2 regions of the Lysobacter sp. M15 genome follow, and region 2 is predicted to be linked to the other one. Evidence: predicted binding sites of a transcription regulator. Region 2 holds the regulator's gene; the other holds the start of a gene.

Region 1 (8,605 bases), on a different contig from region 2:
AGCGGCCGTTCTCGTACAGGAATTCGAACGTGCCGGCGCCGCGGTAGCCGATGCGCTTGCACGCCTCCACGCAGACCTTGCCGATCTCCGCGCGCTGTGCGGCGGTGATGCCGGGCGCGGGCGCTTCTTCCACCACCTTCTGGTGGCGGCGCTGCATCGAGCAGTCGCGTTCGCCCAGGTGGATCGCGCCGCCCTGGCCGTCGGCGAGCACCTGGATCTCCACGTGGCGCGGATTTTCCAGGAACTTCTCCATGTAGACCATGTCATTGCCGAACGCGGCCTTGGCTTCGGTCTTGGTGGTCTGGATGGCCGTGGCCAGGTGCGCTTCGGTATGGACCACGCGCATGCCGCGTCCGCCGCCGCCGCCGGCGGCCTTGACGATCACCGGATAGCCGATCTCGCGCGCGATCTTGACGTTGGCGGCGGCATCGTCGCCCAACGGTCCGCCGCTGCCGGGCACGCAGGGCACGCCGGCCTCCTTCATCGCCCGGATCGCTTCGACCTTGTCGCCCATCAGCCGGATGGTTTCGGCCTTGGGCCCGATGAAGATGAAGCCCGACTGCTCCACGCGTTCGGCGAAGTCGGCGTTCTCGCTCAGGAACCCATAGCCCGGATGGATCGCCTGCGCGTCGGTCACCTCCGCCGCGGCGATGATCGCCGGCATGTTGAGGTAGCTCTCGCTCGATGGCGCCGGCCCGATGCAGACCGATTCGTCGGCCATCGCGACATGCTTGAGGTTGCGGTCCACGGTGGAATGCACCGCGACCGTGCGGATGCCCAGCGCGTGGCAGGCGCGCAGGATGCGCAGCGCGATCTCGCCGCGGTTGGCGATGACGACTTTATCGAGCATATGAGTTCCGTTCGTCCTGAGCGTGGCGAAGCGAAGTCGAAGGACTCATCCGATCACGAACAGCGGCTGGTCGAATTCGACCGGCTGTCCGCTCTCGCACTGGATCGCGAGCACCGTGCCGGAGATGTCGGCCTCGATCGGGTTGAACATTTTCATGGCCTCGATGATCCCCAGCGTCTCGCCGGCCTTGACCGCCTGGCCGACGCTGACGAAGGCCGGCTTGTCCGGCGCGGGCGAGGCATAGAAGGTGCCGACCATCGGCGCGCGGACGATATGGCCTTCGGGCAGGCCCGCCTCGGCCGCCGGCTTGCCCAGGCCGCCGGTCGCCGCATCGGTAGGCGAATGCATCGGCATTGCGGGGGCGGGCGCCGGCGCCGCGGCCAGATGGTGCACCACCGGCGCGGGGGCGGCGGCGCCCTGCGGGATACGGGCCAGGCGCACGGATTCCTCGCCTTCCTTGATCTCGATTTCGGCGAGGTTGGATTCCTCGAGCAGGTCGATGAGCTTTTTGATCTTGCGCAGATCCATGGGGGCTCTCTTGGGATGTGTCAGGGTGAGGTTCGCGCCTGCCCGGCGGGCGCGGCATCGGCGTGCTGGTCCAGACGCGCAAGCGCGGCTTCCAGCGCATACACATAGCTGTTGGCGCCGAAGCCGCAGACCACGCCCACGGCCAGGTCGCTGAAGTAGCTGGTATGGCGGAAGGGTTCGCGGGCGTGCGGGTTGGACAGGTGGACCTCGATGAAGGGGATCGCGACCGCCGCCAGGGCATCGCGGATCGCCACCGAGGTGTGGGTGAAGGCGGCCGGGTTGATCAGGATGAAGGCGGTGCCGTCGTCACGGGCGCTCTGGATCCGCTCGACCAGGGCGTGCTCGGCGTTGGCCTGGACGCTGCTGAGCGCGTGGCCGGCGCGCGTCGCGCGCGCGGCCAGTATTGCGTCGATCTCGGCCAGGGTCTGGCGACCATAGACCTCCGGCTCGCGGGTGCCGAGCAGGTTGAGGTTGGGGCCATGCAGGACCAGGATCTGTGCCATCTCGCCGGCGCCGCCGCCATGGATCGGAAGGGCGCGAGTCTGGACGAAGGCGGGGATGGTGTCCAGTTCGCCGAAATTCAGCCGCATTTCCGAATTTTAAGCGCTTGTTTGAGTGTGTGCTCTAGTCCACCGGGAACCCGCCGGATCGCGCTCATTCGGGGGTTTGCGCCATGGCCCGAGCCCAGCTGTCGATTTCGCCGGGCGCAAACGGGCCGATCCGCTGCTTCAGCAGCTTTCCGTCCGCCGAAAGCAGGACCGAGTAGGGCAGCACCCCCTTGGGATTGCCCAGGCGAACGCTGCTGTCGGTGGGGCCGGCCGTGTCGAGCAAGATCGGATAGCGCACCGGCACCCGTTCCAGGAAGGCGTCCACCGCGGCCTTGTCGTCGAGCGCGATGCCAACCACTTGCGCTCCGTTGCTTCCCTGTTCGGCGAAATAACGCTGCAGCTCCGGCATCTCCTCGATGCATGGCCCGCACCAGCTCGCCCAGAAGTTGATCAGCAGCGGGCGCCCCGCATAAGCGCCGGGCAGGGTGACGACCCCGCCCTTGAGCGCCTGCAGCGTGAGCGTGGGGATCGTCGTGCCGGGTCTGGCGACCGCGACACCCGCCGGCGGCTTCGGTGCGGTGACTGAAAGCGCACCCTGGAGCGCTCGTTGCCCGACTTCGGACCGGAGCAGTGGCCCCGGGCCAGTGGTGAGCAGGCTGGCGGCGACCCCGACCAGGCCCGCGCCCACGGCCACCAGCAGGATCCGCACGGTGCCGGATTTCATCCGCTTCGCCCGCGCCCGGCGGCGGACCGTCCGGTCATCGTGCCCGCTCCACGCGCCGGGCGAAAGCTTGCGCGTCCTCGAACCCGAACAGACGCAGCTCCCGGCGTTCCGCGCCATCGACATAGAACAGGGTCGCCGGCGGGCCGATGATCCCCAGCCGCTGCATCAGCGCCTGGTCGGTGGCGTCGTTGGCGGTCACGTCGGCCTTGAGCAGGACGAAGCCCTCGAGCGCCGCATGGACCTCGGGCGTGGGGAAGGTGTACTTCTCCATTTCCTTGCAGGCCACGCACCAGTCCGCATAGAAATCGAACAGCAGCGGCTTGCCTGCGGCTTTCGCCGCGGCCACTTCCCGGTCCAGGTCGGACAGGGACTTGATGCTGCGGAATGGCAACGCCTGGCGCTCGTCCCGCGCGCCGACGACACCGGCCAGCGGCTGCAGCGGATCGTGGCCGCCCGCCATCGCACCGAACAGCTCGGCCGCGCCCACCAGCCCGAACACGACACCGGCGAATCGCAAGGCCCAGCGCCGGCCCTCGCCCAGTGCCGGGGTGGCCAGCGAAAGGACCCACACGGCGAAGGCGAGCGCCAGCAGCCCGTACAGCGCCAGGGTGGCGGCCGCAGGCAGGATGCGCGAGAGCATCCAGATCGCCAGTCCGACGAAGACGAACCCGAACACGCGCTGGATCGCCACCATCCACGGACCGGACGTGGGCAGGCCGCGACCGGCCGCCATGCCGAAAGCCAGCAGCGGGGCGCCCATGCCCAGCGCGAGCATGAACAACGCCGCGCCGCCGAACACCGGGTCGCGGGTCTGGCCGATATACAGCACGGCCGCGGCCAGCGGCGGGGCCACGCAGGGCCCGACGATCAGCGCCGACAGTGCGCCCATCGCGGCCACGCCCATCCAGGAGCCGCCACGCTGGTGGTCGCTCAGCGCACCCAGCTTCGAGCGCCAGCTGGCGGGCAGCTGCAATTCGTACAGGCCGAACATCGACAGCGACAGCGCCACGAACAGCGCCGCGAACAGCACCAGTACCCAGGGGGTCTGGAACGCGACCTGCAGGTTGGCGCCGGCCAGCCCGGCGATCACCCCGGCAATGGTGAACACCACCGCGCTGGCGAGCACGTAGACCAGCGACAGCCAGAACGCGCGCAGGGCGCCGATGCGCTCGCCGCGTCCTGCGATCAGGCCCGACAGGATCGGGATCATCGGCAGCACGCACGGGGTGAACGCCAGCAGCAGGCCGGCCCCGAGGAAGCCGAGCAGCGCGAACCAGCGATTGGATCCGGACAGCGCGCCCGCCAGGCGCTGGTCCTCGGCCTGCACCGGCTCGCCTTGCGTGGGAGCAACGCCTATCGCAGGAGCGACGCCTTCCCTGGAAGCGACGCCTTTCGTAGGAGCGACGTCAGCCGCGACCTGTTGATCTCCCACCGTGGGGACTTCTGCGTTGGCATCGTTGGGGCCTTTGGGGGAAGGGCTCGCGACTGACGTCGCTCCTATCGGGGCTTCGGATCGGAGCTTGCCGGCGGGAATCGACACCGCCACCCGCCGCGTCATCGGCGGATAGCAGATTCCACCGGTCTGACAGCCCTGGAACGTTGCGACCAGGACCGCCTTGGCCGCGTCGGTGCGTTCGCGCAGCAGCGGCAACGGCACGTCGATCTGGTCGAAGTAGACGATGACGTTGCCGAAATACTCGTCGTGATAGCTCACCCCCCGCGGCCAGCCGGGCCCGGCGGTGGCGATGCCGTCGGCGCCCTCCAGCCGGAAGCTGCTGCGATCGCGATACAGGTAGTAGCCCTTCGCTGGCGTGAAGCGCAGCAGCAGGGTGTTGCCATCGCCGGCGATCGCTTCGAAGCCAAACGCCTGCTCGGGCGGTAGCGGCATGGCGTCTGTGCCTGTTGCGGCCACCCCGGGAGCAGGCGCCGCGCCCTGGCCTGTGAGCGCACGGCCCAACGAGGCCAGTCCCGTGTTTGACGGCTGCGAAGGCGCGGGCAGCGCCACGGTCACGGTGCGCGTCTGCGGCGGATAACAGATGCCCAGGTCGGCGCAGCCCTGGTACTTGACCTTGAGGGCGATGCTGCCCGCTGGTGCCACGACCTGCTCGAGCGTGCCGCGCACCGCACCGCGAAAGGTTTCGACGCGACCGAAGAATTCATCGGTGTGCGCCTCGCCGCGCGGCAGGGCAATTGCCGCGGCCTGGCCGGTGGCGTCGGCGGGGACCGCCGAGATCCGGTGTCGGTACAGGTAGTACCCCTCGGCGATGGTCCAGTCCAGGGCGATCCGGTCCGGGCCGATGGCGCGCGCACTCAGCGCAAAGGCCTCGTCCACCGGCAGCAGATCGTCCTCGTCGATCGCCAGCGCCGGAACGGCGAACAGCAGCAACAGCAACGAAGTCAGGGCGCGCAACGACAGGGACATGGTGTTCAGTTCGAGAGGGATCCGGATCCGGCCGCGGATTCCGCGGCGATCCAGTCCAGATAGGCAGGCAATCCGTCGGCGATTTCGACCGCGATCAGTTCCGGCAGTTCGTACGGATGCAGCGCGACGAGGCGTTCGCGCAGCTTAGCGAACCGCTGTTGGGTCGTCTTGACCAGGATGAGCACTTCGCCGGCGCGCTCGACCTTTCCCTGCCACCGGTACACCGATTGCACGCCAGGCAGCAGGTTCACGCAGGCGGCCAGCTGCTCGCCTACCAGCGTGTCGGCGATATGCCGGGCGGTAGCTTCGTCGGGGCAGGTGCTGAGGCAGAGCAGGGCCGGCACGGGCAGATCCGGGCATCGAGGGCCCGCTAGGGTAGCCGAGCACCGGGCGCGGCCGGCGGCGGCACTAGGACGACGGCTTGGAGGTCCTGGCGGCGCGACTCCGGCCCAGGCGCTGATGCGCCAGCTCTTCCACCAGTTCCACCAGCGCCATGCGGCCGCGGCTGGGCGCGTCGCGAAACGCCAGCAGCAGGCGCATTTCCAGTGGATCGTCGACCAGCAGGGCATCCGCGGCCGCGACCGAGTACTGCGCGACTTCGGGGCCCAGGGTCATCGGGCCGCGCCCTGTGGCCAGCCATTCGAACTGGGTTCCGGTGGTGGTGGCGATTTCACGCAGATGCGCCATCCGTGGATTCTTGCCCTGTGGTGACTCCCAGTGACTGACCGCACTGCGCTGGACCCCCACGGCCAGCGCCAAAGCGGTCTGGGTCAGGCCCGCATGGCGGCGGGCCATCCGGATCCGGGCTTGCAAGCTCATGCCAACTCCCTGGCCAAATGTCATGGCAGCCACAGTAAACAACGCGTGCGCGACCGGTTAGCCGCAAATGATAGCGATGGTCACTATGTGAGCAACAGTAGGCACAAATTGTCTACTTTCGGTCACCAAGGGGCGTATTGATCCGATGCGGGTATGCAATCGGGCCGATCGGGGTCCCCGGCCACCATTAGCAGGCGCTGCCTAGGGTCTGCCCCAGCTTTCGCTTTGGTATTGGCACGGGCGATGCTGCATCCACACCGGTTGGAGACCGGTTTCGACAGGAGTCGGGTCTCGGGGGGACACGGCCAGGACAGCCGGGCCAGGAACAGGCGTTATCTCCCAAGCGCGCATGGACCCCATGCGCGCTTTTTTCATTTCGGCCCTTGAAGGCCAGGACCGCAGCCCCATATGCAGTCGCGTCCCGCCTAGCGGGTTCTTTGTGTCGGCAATTCTGGCAGTCGCCCTGTGCGGCTGCTAAAATTCCGCTTCTTCTTTTGTCCAATCAATCACTTGCAGAGGGTGCCATGAATCTCAAGCCGCTCTACGACCGCGTGGTCGTCAAGCCCATCGAAGCCGACGAAGTCACCGCCGGCGGCATCGTCATCCCCGACAACGCCAAGGAAAAGCCGACCAAGGGCGAAGTGCTCGCGGTGGGCGAGGGCAAGGCCCTGGACAACGGCAGCGTGCGCGCGCCGAAGGTCAAGGTCGGCGACAAGGTGATCTACGGCCAGTACTCGGGCAGCGCTTACAAGCTCGACGGCGTCGAATACAAGATCGTGCGCGAGGACGACATCCTCGCCATCGTCGGCTGAGCGTAGGGCGGGCCCAAGCCCGCCGTTTCGCAATCTCCTTTTCCTGACGGCGGGTCGAAACCCGCCCTACGAATCACAACTTCGGAGTTAGCAACAATGGCTGCCAAAGAAATCCGTTTCGGCGAAGACTCCCGCGCGCGCATGCTGCGCGGCGTCAACATCCTCGCCAATGCCGTCAAGGCCACCCTCGGCCCGAAGGGCCGCAACGTCGTGCTCGAGAAGAGCTATGGCGCGCCGACGATCACCAAGGACGGCGTCTCCGTCGCCAAGGAAATCGAGCTGGCCGACAAGTTCGAGAACATGGGCGCGCAGATGGTGAAGGAAGTCGCGTCCAAGACTTCCGACAACGCCGGTGACGGCACCACCACCGCCACCGTGCTGGCCGCCGCACTGATCCGCGAAGGCATGAAGGGCGTGGCCGCGGGCATGAACCCGATGGACCTCAAGCGCGGCATCGACAAGGCGGTGATCGCCGCCGTCGAGCAGCTCAAGAAGATCAGCAAGCCAACCGCCGACGACAAGGCGATCGCCCAGGTCGGCACCATCTCGGCCAACAGCGACGAGTCGATCGGCACGATCATCGCCGACGCGATGAAGAAGGTCGGCAAGGAAGGCGTGATCACGGTCGAGGAAGGTTCGGGCCTGGAGAACGAGCTGGATGTGGTCGAGGGCATGCAGTTCGACCGCGGCTACCTGTCGCCGTACTTCATCAACAACCAGCAGTCGATGTCGGCCGAGCTGGATGATCCCTTCATCCTGCTGCACGACAAGAAGATCTCGAACGTGCGCGACCTGCTGCCGGTGCTGGAAGGCGTGGCCAAGTCGGGCAAGCCGCTGCTGATCGTCGCCGAGGAAGTGGAAGGCGAGGCGCTGGCGACCCTGGTGGTCAACACCATCCGCGGCATCGTCAAGGTATGCGCGGTCAAGGCGCCGGGCTTCGGCGATCGTCGCAAGGCGATGCTCGAGGACATGGCGATCCTGACCGGCGGCACCGTGATCTCCGAGGAAGTGGGCCTGACCCTGGAGAAGGCCACGATCAAGGATCTGGGCCGCGCCAAGAAGGTGCAGATCAGCAAGGAAAACACCACCATCATCGACGGCGCCGGCGAGAGCTCGGGCATCGAAGGCCGGATCAAGCAGATCAAGGCGCAGATCGAGGAGACCTCTTCCGATTACGACCGCGAGAAGCTGCAGGAACGCGTGGCCAAGCTGGCCGGCGGCGTGGCGGTGATCAAGGTCGGTGCCTCGACCGAGATCGAGATGAAGGAAAAGAAGGCGCGCGTCGAAGACGCCCTGCACGCCACGCGTGCGGCGGTGGAAGAAGGCGTGGTGCCGGGCGGCGGCGTTGCGCTGGTGCGCGCGCTGCAGGCCATCGGCGAGCTCAAGGGCGCCAACGAAGACCAGAACCACGGCATCGCCATCGCCCTGCGCGCGATGGAAGCGCCGCTGCGCGAGATCGTCACCAACGCCGGTGAGGAGCCTTCGGTCGTCCTCAACAAGGTCAAGGACGGCAAGGACAACTTCGGCTACAACGCCCAGACCGGCGAATACGGCGACATGATCGCGTTCGGCATCCTGGATCCGACCAAGGTCACGCGTTCGGCACTGCAGAACGCAGCCTCGATCGCCGGGCTGATGATCACCACCGAGGCCATGGTGGCCGATGCGCCGAAGAAGGAAGAGCCGGCGATGCCACAGGGCGGCGGCATGGGTGGCATGGGCGGCATGGATTTCTGATCCGGATCGTCGACGCCGCAATCGCAACACCGGAAGGCCCGCGCAAGCGGGCCTTCCTTTTTGGGGCCGGCCCACGGCGCCCCCTAACCCCGCCGGCTGCGGCGATGCGTTGATGGAGCACCTTCACAAGGAGAACGTGGCATGGCCCGGCTCGATCCCCGTGTA
Region 2 (8,605 bases):
TCGGCGCGGGCACCGCCATCCAGCACCACGACCGCGCTCTGGGTCATGCCGGAGGCTTCGGCTTTGCTCACCCGGTAATGCGCATGTCCTTGCGCCGCCACCTGCGGCAGGTGGGTCACGCACAGCGCCTGCCGCTGCGCGCCCAGGGCGCGCAGCTTCTGGCCGACGATCTCGGCGACGGCACCGCCGATGCCCGAATCGACTTCGTCGAACACCATGGTCGGGACCAGGTCGTGGCCGAGCGCGGCAACCTCGATCGCGAGGGAGATCCGTGAAAGTTCGCCGCCAGAAGCGACCTTGCGCAGCGGGCGCGGGGGCTGGCCGGCATTGGCGGAGACCAGGAATTCCACCCGCTCGGCGCCGTGCGGGTCGGGGCGATCGCGATTGGCGGGTTCGACCGCGATCTCGAAGCGTCCGCCACCCATGCCCAGTTCGCCGATCAAGGCCGTGGTGCGCTGTCCCAGGGTGGCCGCGGTCTGTTTCCGGGCGTCCGTCAGGACCTGCGCGGCATCGCGCCAGCGCGCCGCAGCGGCGTCGATTTCCGCGTCGAGCGCCACCAGGCGCTCGCCCGCGCCGCGCAGGGCTTCGAGCTCTGCACAGACGGCGTCGCGCATCCCGGCCAGCGCGTCGGGCGCGACGCGGTGCTTGCGTCCCAGCTCATGCAGGCGGCCCAGGCGCTGATCGAGTTCGTCGAAGCGGGCAGGGTCCAGGTCCAGGTCGTCGCGGACCCGCTCGAGCAGGAGCAGGGCCTCGTCAAGCTGGATCGACGCAGCTTCGAGCATGGCTTCGACCTCGCCCAGCCGGGCTTCGTGTTCGCTGACCCGGGCCAGGTCGCCGCGAACCCGCTGCAGCAGGCTGCCGATTCCAGAGCCGTCGTCGTCGCCCAGGCCAGTGGCTGCGGATTCGCAGGCAGCGATCAACGCCGCCGCATGCGCCTGGCGGCGATGCGCGGCCACCAGTTCGGCGATGGCATCGGGCTCAAGGGTTTCGCGTTCGAGTTCGCCCAGCTGGTGTTCGAGCAGGGCGATGCGGTCGCTCACATCGCCCTGGCCGGACAGGTGTTCGCGCTCGCGCAGCAGGGCGCTCCAGGTCGTTGCGGCGTCGCGGACTGCGGCGAGCGCCGCGCCGTGGCCGCCGAAATCATCCAGCAGCGCGAGCTGCGCCGCCTTCGACAGCAATGCCTGATGTTCGTGCTGCCCATGGATTTCGACCAGGCATGCAGCCAGTGCGGCCAGCTGCGCCAGGGTCGCCGGGCGGCCGTTGATCCACGCGCGCGAACCACCATCGGCGCGCAGGGTGCGGCGCAGCAGGCACTCCCTGCTGCTGGCGTCGTCTAGCATGTCCTGCTCGTTCAGCCAATCGCGAGCCGACGGCGCGTCGATCAGGTCGAACTGCGCGGACAACTCGGCGCGCTCCGCCCCGTGCCGGACCATGCCGCTGTCGGCACGCTGGCCGGACAGGAACCCCAGCGCATCGACCAGCAACGACTTGCCGGCGCCGGTTTCGCCGGAAATCACCGTGAGGCCAGGCCCGAACTCCAGCTCGGCGGCGCGGACGACGGCAAAGTCGCGGATGGATAGTTGGGTCAGCATGCGGTTGGAATTGTGCCTGAGCCGAGGTGGGCGCCGGCTTGCGCCGGCAGCGTGGTCGGCATATATGCCATCCATGATTCGCAGCAGGCGCGACGACAGCGGCACCGCCCCCGACCGGCTCGATCCCCGGGCGCGACAGCTGCTGCGCACCCTGATCGGCCGCTACATCCACGATGGCGAGCCGGTCGGGTCGCAGACCCTGGCGCGGCACGCCGGCCTGGACGTCAGCCCGGCCACGATCCGCAACATCCTGGCCGACCTGGAAGACATCGGGCTGCTGAGCGCGCCGCACACGTCGGCCGGGCGCGTCCCTACCGTGCAGGGCTACCGGGTGTTCGTCGACTCGCTGTTGCAGGTCAAGCCGCTGCGCGAGACCGAACTGGCGCGACTGCGCAGCGAAATCGCCAGCGGCACCAGCACCCAGTCGTTGCTCGGAAACGCCTCCGAGCTGCTCTCGGCCATGACCCATTTCGTGGGCGTGGTCAGTGCACCCAAGCGCGAACAGTTCGCCTTCCGGCACATCGATTTCGTGCCGCTGGATGGACAACGCGTGCTGGCGATCCTGGTGTTCGCCGACAACGACGTGCAGAACCGCATCATCCATACACGGAGGTTGTTCGACGCAGGCGAGCTGGAAAAGGTCTCCAACTACCTGAACCAGCACTTCGCCGGCCGGCCGCTGACCGAGATCCGCGCCAGCCTGCTGCATGAGCTGCGCAATGCCCGCGACGAGATGGGCAGGCTGCTGGAAAGCAGCGTGGAGCTGGCCGAGCAGGCGCTGGCAGCCGGCAGCACGGGGGCGGAGGACATCCTGCTGGCCGGGCAGAACCGGCTGATCGGGGTGCAGGACCTCTCGGACCTGGATCGCCTGCGCGAACTGTTCGAGGCCTTCGCCCGCAAGCGCGAGATCCTGCAGCTGCTCGAACGCACCATCCGCGCGCCGGGCGTGCGGATCTTCATCGGCGAGGAAACCGGGCTGGCACCGCTGGAAGGCGTGTCGCTGGTGACCGCGCCCTACGCATCGGGCGGCAAGGTGCTCGGGGTGCTGGGGGTGATCGGCCCCACGCGCATGGCCTACGAGCGGGTCATCCCGCTGGTGCAGGCGGCCGCCGATGTCCTGGGTGGCGCCTTGAATCCGGAAGGGCAGCCCTCATAGGGACGGGGTTGGGCGGCCGACCGACCGCCTGGAAGCTCGCGACCGATGAACCACACGACCGATCCCGCGGCCGACGAAGAGGGCTTGCCCCAAACCGACGGTGCTGCCACTGCCGCCCAGGACAGCCTTGAGGACCAGATCGAGGCGCTGAAGGGCGAGCTCGAGCAGCTCCGGGCGCAATCGCTGCTCGAGCGCGCCGACCTGGAGAACCAGCGCAAGCGCCTGGCGCGCGACGTCGACAACGCCCGCAGGTTCGCCAACGAGCGCCTGCTGGGCGAGCTGTTGCCGCTGTTCGACAGCATGGAAGCCGGGCTGGCGAACGCCGCCCAGAACGATCCGCTGCGCGCCGGCCTGGAGCTCACCCTGAAGCAGCTGCACACCATCGCCGAGAAGAACGGGCTGAGCGAAATCGCCCCGGCTTCCGGCGACAGTTTCGACCCCGAGCGTCACCAGGCCATGAGCGTGGTCGAAGCCGAAGGCGTCCCACCTGGCGCGGTAGCCCAGACCTTCCAGAAGGGCTATGTGCTGAATGATCGCCTCCTGCGTCCGGCGCTGGTGGTGGTGGCAAAGGACTAGCGCAGCGGGAACGGGTGTCGATTCGAAGGTGCGGCCTTTTGCCCTGAGCGAGGCAGGCCTGCCGTCCTGCGACACAGGCGCACGCGGCTGGGCCCCGGCCCTTGAATCGACCACCCGAACCCCTAAATACCGCACATCGGCGCAGCGGCGCCCGCACACATAAGCAATCGAGAGGGAGCAGCATCATGGGCAAGATCATCGGCATCGACCTGGGCACGACCAATTCGTGCGTGGCGATCATGGAGGGCGGCAAGACCCGCGTGATCGAGAATTCCGAAGGCGACCGCACCACGCCTTCGATCGTGGCCTACACCAAGGACGGCGAGGTCCTGGTCGGCGCCTCGGCCAAGCGCCAGGCGGTAACCAATCCCAAGAACACGTTCTACGCGGTGAAGCGCCTGATCGGGCGCAAGTTCAGCGATGCCGAAGTCAAGAAGGACCTGGACCTGGTGCCATATGCGATTGTCGAGCACGACAACGGCGATGCCTGGGTCGCGACCAGCGACGGCAAGAAGTTGTCCGCGCAGGAAGTTTCCGCGCGCATCCTCGAGAAGATGAAGAAGACCGCCGAGGCCTATCTGGGCGAGACCGTGACCGAAGCGGTCATCACCGTGCCGGCCTACTTCAACGACAGCCAGCGCCAGGCGACCAAGGACGCCGGCAAGATCGCCGGACTCGACGTCAAGCGCATCATCAACGAGCCCACCGCCGCGGCACTCGCCTACGGCCTGGACAAGGCCGGTGGCGACCGCAAGATCGCGGTCTACGACTTGGGCGGCGGCACCTTCGACGTGTCGATCATCGAGATCGCCGAAGTCGACGGCGAGAAGCAGTTCGAAGTGCTGTCCACCAACGGCGACACGTTCCTGGGCGGCGAGGACTTCGACAAGCGCGTCATCGACTATCTGGTCGACGAGTTCCAGAAGGAGCAGGGCATCGACCTGCGCAAGGATCCGCTGGCGCTGCAGCGCCTGAAGGATGCGGCCGAGCGCGCCAAGATCGAGCTGTCCAGCTCGCAGCAGACCGACGTCAACCTGCCGTACGTGACCGCGGATGCCTCGGGTCCGAAGCACCTCAACATCAAGCTGACCCGCTCCAAGCTGGAGTCGCTGGTCGACGATCTGGTGAAGAAGACCATCGAGCCGTGCCGCGTGGCGCTGAACGATGCCGGCCTGCGCTCGAGCGACATCAGCGAGGTGATCCTGGTCGGCGGCCAGACCCGCATGCCCAAGGTGCAGCAGGCCGTGGCCGAGTTCTTCGGCAAGGAGCCGCGCAAGGACGTGAACCCGGACGAGGCGGTCGCCGTGGGCGCCGCGGTCCAGGGTGGCGTGCTGCAGGGCGACGTCAAGGACGTGCTGCTGCTCGACGTGACCCCGCTGAGCCTGGGCATCGAGACCCTGGGTGGCGTGTTCACCAAAATCATCGACAAGAACACCACCATCCCGACCAAGGCCTCGCAGACCTTCAGCACCGCCGAGGACAACCAGTCCGCGGTAACCGTGCACGTGCTGCAGGGCGAGCGCGAACAGGCCCGCTACAACAAGTCGCTGGCCCGCTTCGATCTGACCGGTATCGATTCCGCTCCGCGCGGCATGCCGCAGATCGAGGTCTCCTTCGACATCGACGCCAATGGCATCGTCCACGTCACTGCCAAGGACAAGAAGACCGGAAAGGAACAGAAGGTCGAGATCAAGGCGGGCTCGGGCCTGTCGGACGACGAGATCCAGAAGATGGTGCAGGACGCCGAGGCCCATCGCGAGGAGGACAAGAAGTTCCATGAGCTGGTCAACGCCCGCAACCAGGCCGACGCGCTGGTGCATGCGACCCGCAGCGCGATCAAGGACAACGGCGACAAGGTCGGAGGCGAGCTGATCGGGCGCGCCGAGGGCGCGATCGCCGAGGTCGAGACCGCGATGAAGGGCGACGACAAGGCCCAGATCGAGGCCAAGAGCAAGGCACTGGAAGAAGCGGCGCAGGCGCTGTTCGCAGCGGCCGCCGCCGCCCAGCAGCCGGGCACGGAAGGCCAGGGTGGTGCAGGCGCATCCTCATCCGCCAAGGGCGAGGACGTTGTCGACGCCGAGTTCACCGAAGTGAAAGACGACGACAAGCAGGCCTGATCGACGATGGCAGCTGACAACGGGCAGGCAGGTCCTGCCCGTTGTGTTGAGGAAGGCAGGTTGCAAATGAGCAGGCGGCGATGAGCAAGCGCGATTACTACGAAGTCCTCGGCGTCGCGCGCAACGCGAGCGAGGATGAGCTGAAGAAGGCCTATCGCCGCTGCGCGATGAAGTACCACCCGGACCGCAATTCTGCGGATACCGACGCGCTCGAGAAGTTCAAGGAGTGCAAGGAGGCCTACGAAGTGCTGTCCGACGGCGGCAAGCGCCGCATGTACGACCAGCACGGGCACGCTGCGTTCGAGCACGGGATGGGCGGCGGCAACGCCGGGCCGGGCTTCCACGACGTCGGCGACATCTTCGGCGACATCTTCGGCAACATCTTTGGTGGCGGTGCCTCGCGTGGCCCGCGCCGCGGCGCCGACGTGGGCTATGTGATGGAGCTCGATCTCGAGGAGGCCGTCGCCGGCGTCGAGAAGCGCATCGAGCTGCCCACGCTCGCGGCCTGCGAGCCGTGCAAGGGCACCGGTTCGGAAGACGGCAAGCTCGACACCTGCGCCACCTGCCACGGCCGTGGCCAGGTGCGCATGCAGCGCGGCATCTTCACCATGCAGCAGCCGTGTCCGCACTGCGGCGGCCGCGGCAAGACCTTCGCCAACCCGTGCAAGATCTGCCACGGCAACGGCCGGGTCGAGGAAGAGAAGATCCTGTCGGTCAAGATCCCGGCAGGCGTGGACAGCGGAGACCGCATCCGCCTGGCCGGCGAGGGCGAGGCGGGGCCTGCGGGCTCACCGCCCGGAGACCTGTACGTGGAAGTGCGGGTACGCCCGCACGAGATCTTCGAGCGCGATGGCGACGACCTGCATTGCGAGGTGCCGATTCGCATCTCCCAGGCTGCGCTCGGCGATACGGTGCGCGTCCCCACGCTGGGCGGCGAGGCCGAAATCCGCATTCCCGCCGAGACCCAGACCGGCAAGGTCTTCCGCCTGCGCGACAAGGGCGTCAAGTCCGTGCGCAGCCGCGCGCCCGGCGACCTGTACTGCAAGGTGGTGGTGGAAACCCCGGTCAATCTCACCGCCGAACAGCGCGATCTGATGGACAAATTCGAAGCGACCTTCAGCGGCGAAGGCGCGCGTCGCCATTCGCCCCGATCCAGCACCTTCATCGATGGGGTGAAGGGGTTCTGGGATCGCATGGTGTCGTAGGTCGGCCCTACGCGGCCGACGCTTCCCGGTTACGCGTACGAGACATCACGCCCCGCGCGGCACCACGCATCCGTCGGGGACGTAGCCCCGACCTACGCATGCTAGCCTCGCCAGCATGGCGAAAGGCTGGTGGAAGAACCTCTACGTCCAGGTGCTGATCGCGATCGCGATCGGCATCGTGCTGGGCCAGTTCCGGCCCGAGCTCGGCCAGCAGATGAAGCCGTTGGGCGATGGCTTCATCAAGCTCGTGAAGATGATCATCGCCCCCGTGATCTTCCTGACCATTGTTGCCGGCATCGCCAAGATCGGGGACCTGAGACATGTCGGCAAGATCGGGCTCAAGGCGCTGATCTATTTCGAGGTGCTCACCACCCTGGCCCTGGTAATCGGGTTGGTGGTGGCCAACCTGGTCAGGCCCGGCGCCGGCATGGGCATCGATCCGGCGCAGATCGATGCCTCGGGCGTCTCCCAGTACCAGCAGGCCGCGCACGAGCAGGGCACGATCCCCTTTCTGCTCGACATCATCCCGCACGATTTCCTGTCCGCGTTCACCGAGGGCAAGCTGCTGCAGGTGCTGCTGGTGGCCATCCTTACCGGCGTGGCGCTCACCCAGATGGGCAGGGTGGGCCAGCGCATGCTGGACATCGCCGAAGACCTGTCGCACGTGTTCTTCAACATCGTCGGCATGATCATGCGGCTGGCGCCGATCGGTGCGTTCGGTGCGATGGCCTTCACCATCGGCAAGTTCGGCCTGGGTTCGCTCGCCTCGCTCGGCTGGCTGCTGGCTTCGGTGTACCTGACCTGTTTTGCGTTCGTGTTCGTGGTGCTCGGACTGGTGGCGCGGCTGTCCGGCTTCTCGCTGTGGCAATTCATCAAGTACATCCGCGGCGAGCTGCTGCTGGTGCTGGGCACGTCGAGTTCGGAATCCGCGCTGCCGCGCCTGCTCAACCGTCTGGAGGACGTCGGCTGCGACCGCGCGGTGGTGGGCCTGGTCGTGCCGACCGGTTACTCCTTCAACCTGGACGGAACCTGCATCTACCTGACCATGGCCGCGATCTTCATTGCCCAGGCGGTGGGCGTGGACCTCACCCTGGGCGAGGAGCTGACCCTGATCGGGGTGTTGCTGCTGACCTCGAAGGGTGCGGCCGGCGTAACCGGCTCGGGTTTCGTGACCCTCGCCGCGACCCTGGCCGCGCTGGGCGGAAAAGTCCCGGTAGAAGGTGTGGCCCTGGTGCTGGGCGTGGACCGGTTCATGTCCGAGGCGCGCGCGATCACCAATTTCATCGGCAACGGCGTGGCCACGATGGTCGTGGCGAAGTGGGAGGGCCTGCGCAACGATGCGCAGATGCGGGCCGCTTTCGCCGCCGGACCGCTGCCGGAAAGCGCAGAGGTCGTGCGCGACCCCGACCAGGGCGATTGACGCATCGGCCTCGTGTAGGAGCGGCGTCAGCCGCGAGTTCCTGCTGTTGTCGGATATCTAGAACCTCCCAAAGAACTCGGGCTGACGCCGCTCCTACGCAAGACAGGTAAGCCCCTTGTGGGCGGCTGGCCGCTGCCGCTAGCCTGAGCGCATGAGCGAACCGGTGAAACTGCTGATCCACGGCGCCAATGGGCGAATGGGCCAGGCCCTGCAACGGCTATGCGCCGGTAACGGGGCCTGCCGCGTCGTGGGCGCTGTGTCGCGCAAGGTCGGGCAGCGGGTGATCGATGGTGTTCCGCAATTCGCCGCCTCCGAGCTGGCGGGCACACCCGAGTTCGACGTCGCGATCGACTTCAGCCTGCCGGAGGGCTTCGATCCGGTGCTCGCCCTGTGCGTGCAGCGCGGCAGACCCATGGTCTCGGGTACCACAGGTCTCGGCGACGCGCAGCGCGAAGCGATCGCCTTGGCCGGCACGCGCATCGCGGTGCTCTGGGCGGCCAACTTCAGCCTCGGCGTCGCCGTACTGGACGAGCTGGTGG

What was found. The regulator HrcA, encoded in region 2, represses chaperone genes, less so after heat shock. The targets are predictions, from matches to a motif close to TTNGCACTCNNNNNNNNNGAGTGCNAA.
Region 1: groES (co-chaperone GroES) is a predicted target of HrcA. The motif match lies at 6,343-6,369, and genes of this name have one in related genera.

What each region holds. Positions count from the first base shown of each region.
Region 1 covers NZ_JAKPBV010000016.1:68,612-77,216, reverse strand. Annotated here, with positions in the region: gene accC (acetyl-CoA carboxylase biotin carboxylase subunit) at 1-850, opposite strand, end outside; gene accB (acetyl-CoA carboxylase biotin carboxyl carrier protein) at 896-1,378, opposite strand; gene aroQ (type II 3-dehydroquinate dehydratase) at 1,399-1,881, opposite strand; gene MC380_RS17100 (TlpA disulfide reductase family protein) at 2,033-2,635, opposite strand; gene dsbD (protein-disulfide reductase DsbD) at 2,685-5,072, opposite strand; gene cutA (divalent-cation tolerance protein CutA) at 5,078-5,422, opposite strand; gene MC380_RS17085 (helix-turn-helix transcriptional regulator) at 5,481-5,891, opposite strand; gene groES (co-chaperone GroES) at 6,416-6,703, shown strand; gene groL (chaperonin GroEL) at 6,800-8,440, shown strand; gene MC380_RS17070 (DUF4349 domain-containing protein) at 8,582-8,605, shown strand, end outside.
Region 2 covers NZ_JAKPBV010000005.1:286,497-295,101, reverse strand. Annotated here, with positions in the region: gene recN (DNA repair protein RecN) at 1-1,592, opposite strand, end outside; gene hrcA (heat-inducible transcriptional repressor HrcA) at 1,666-2,748, shown strand; gene grpE (nucleotide exchange factor GrpE) at 2,833-3,324, shown strand; gene dnaK (molecular chaperone DnaK) at 3,510-5,441, shown strand; gene dnaJ (molecular chaperone DnaJ) at 5,522-6,646, shown strand; gene MC380_RS04850 (dicarboxylate/amino acid:cation symporter) at 6,762-8,066, shown strand; gene MC380_RS04845 (4-hydroxy-tetrahydrodipicolinate reductase) at 8,218-8,605, shown strand, end outside.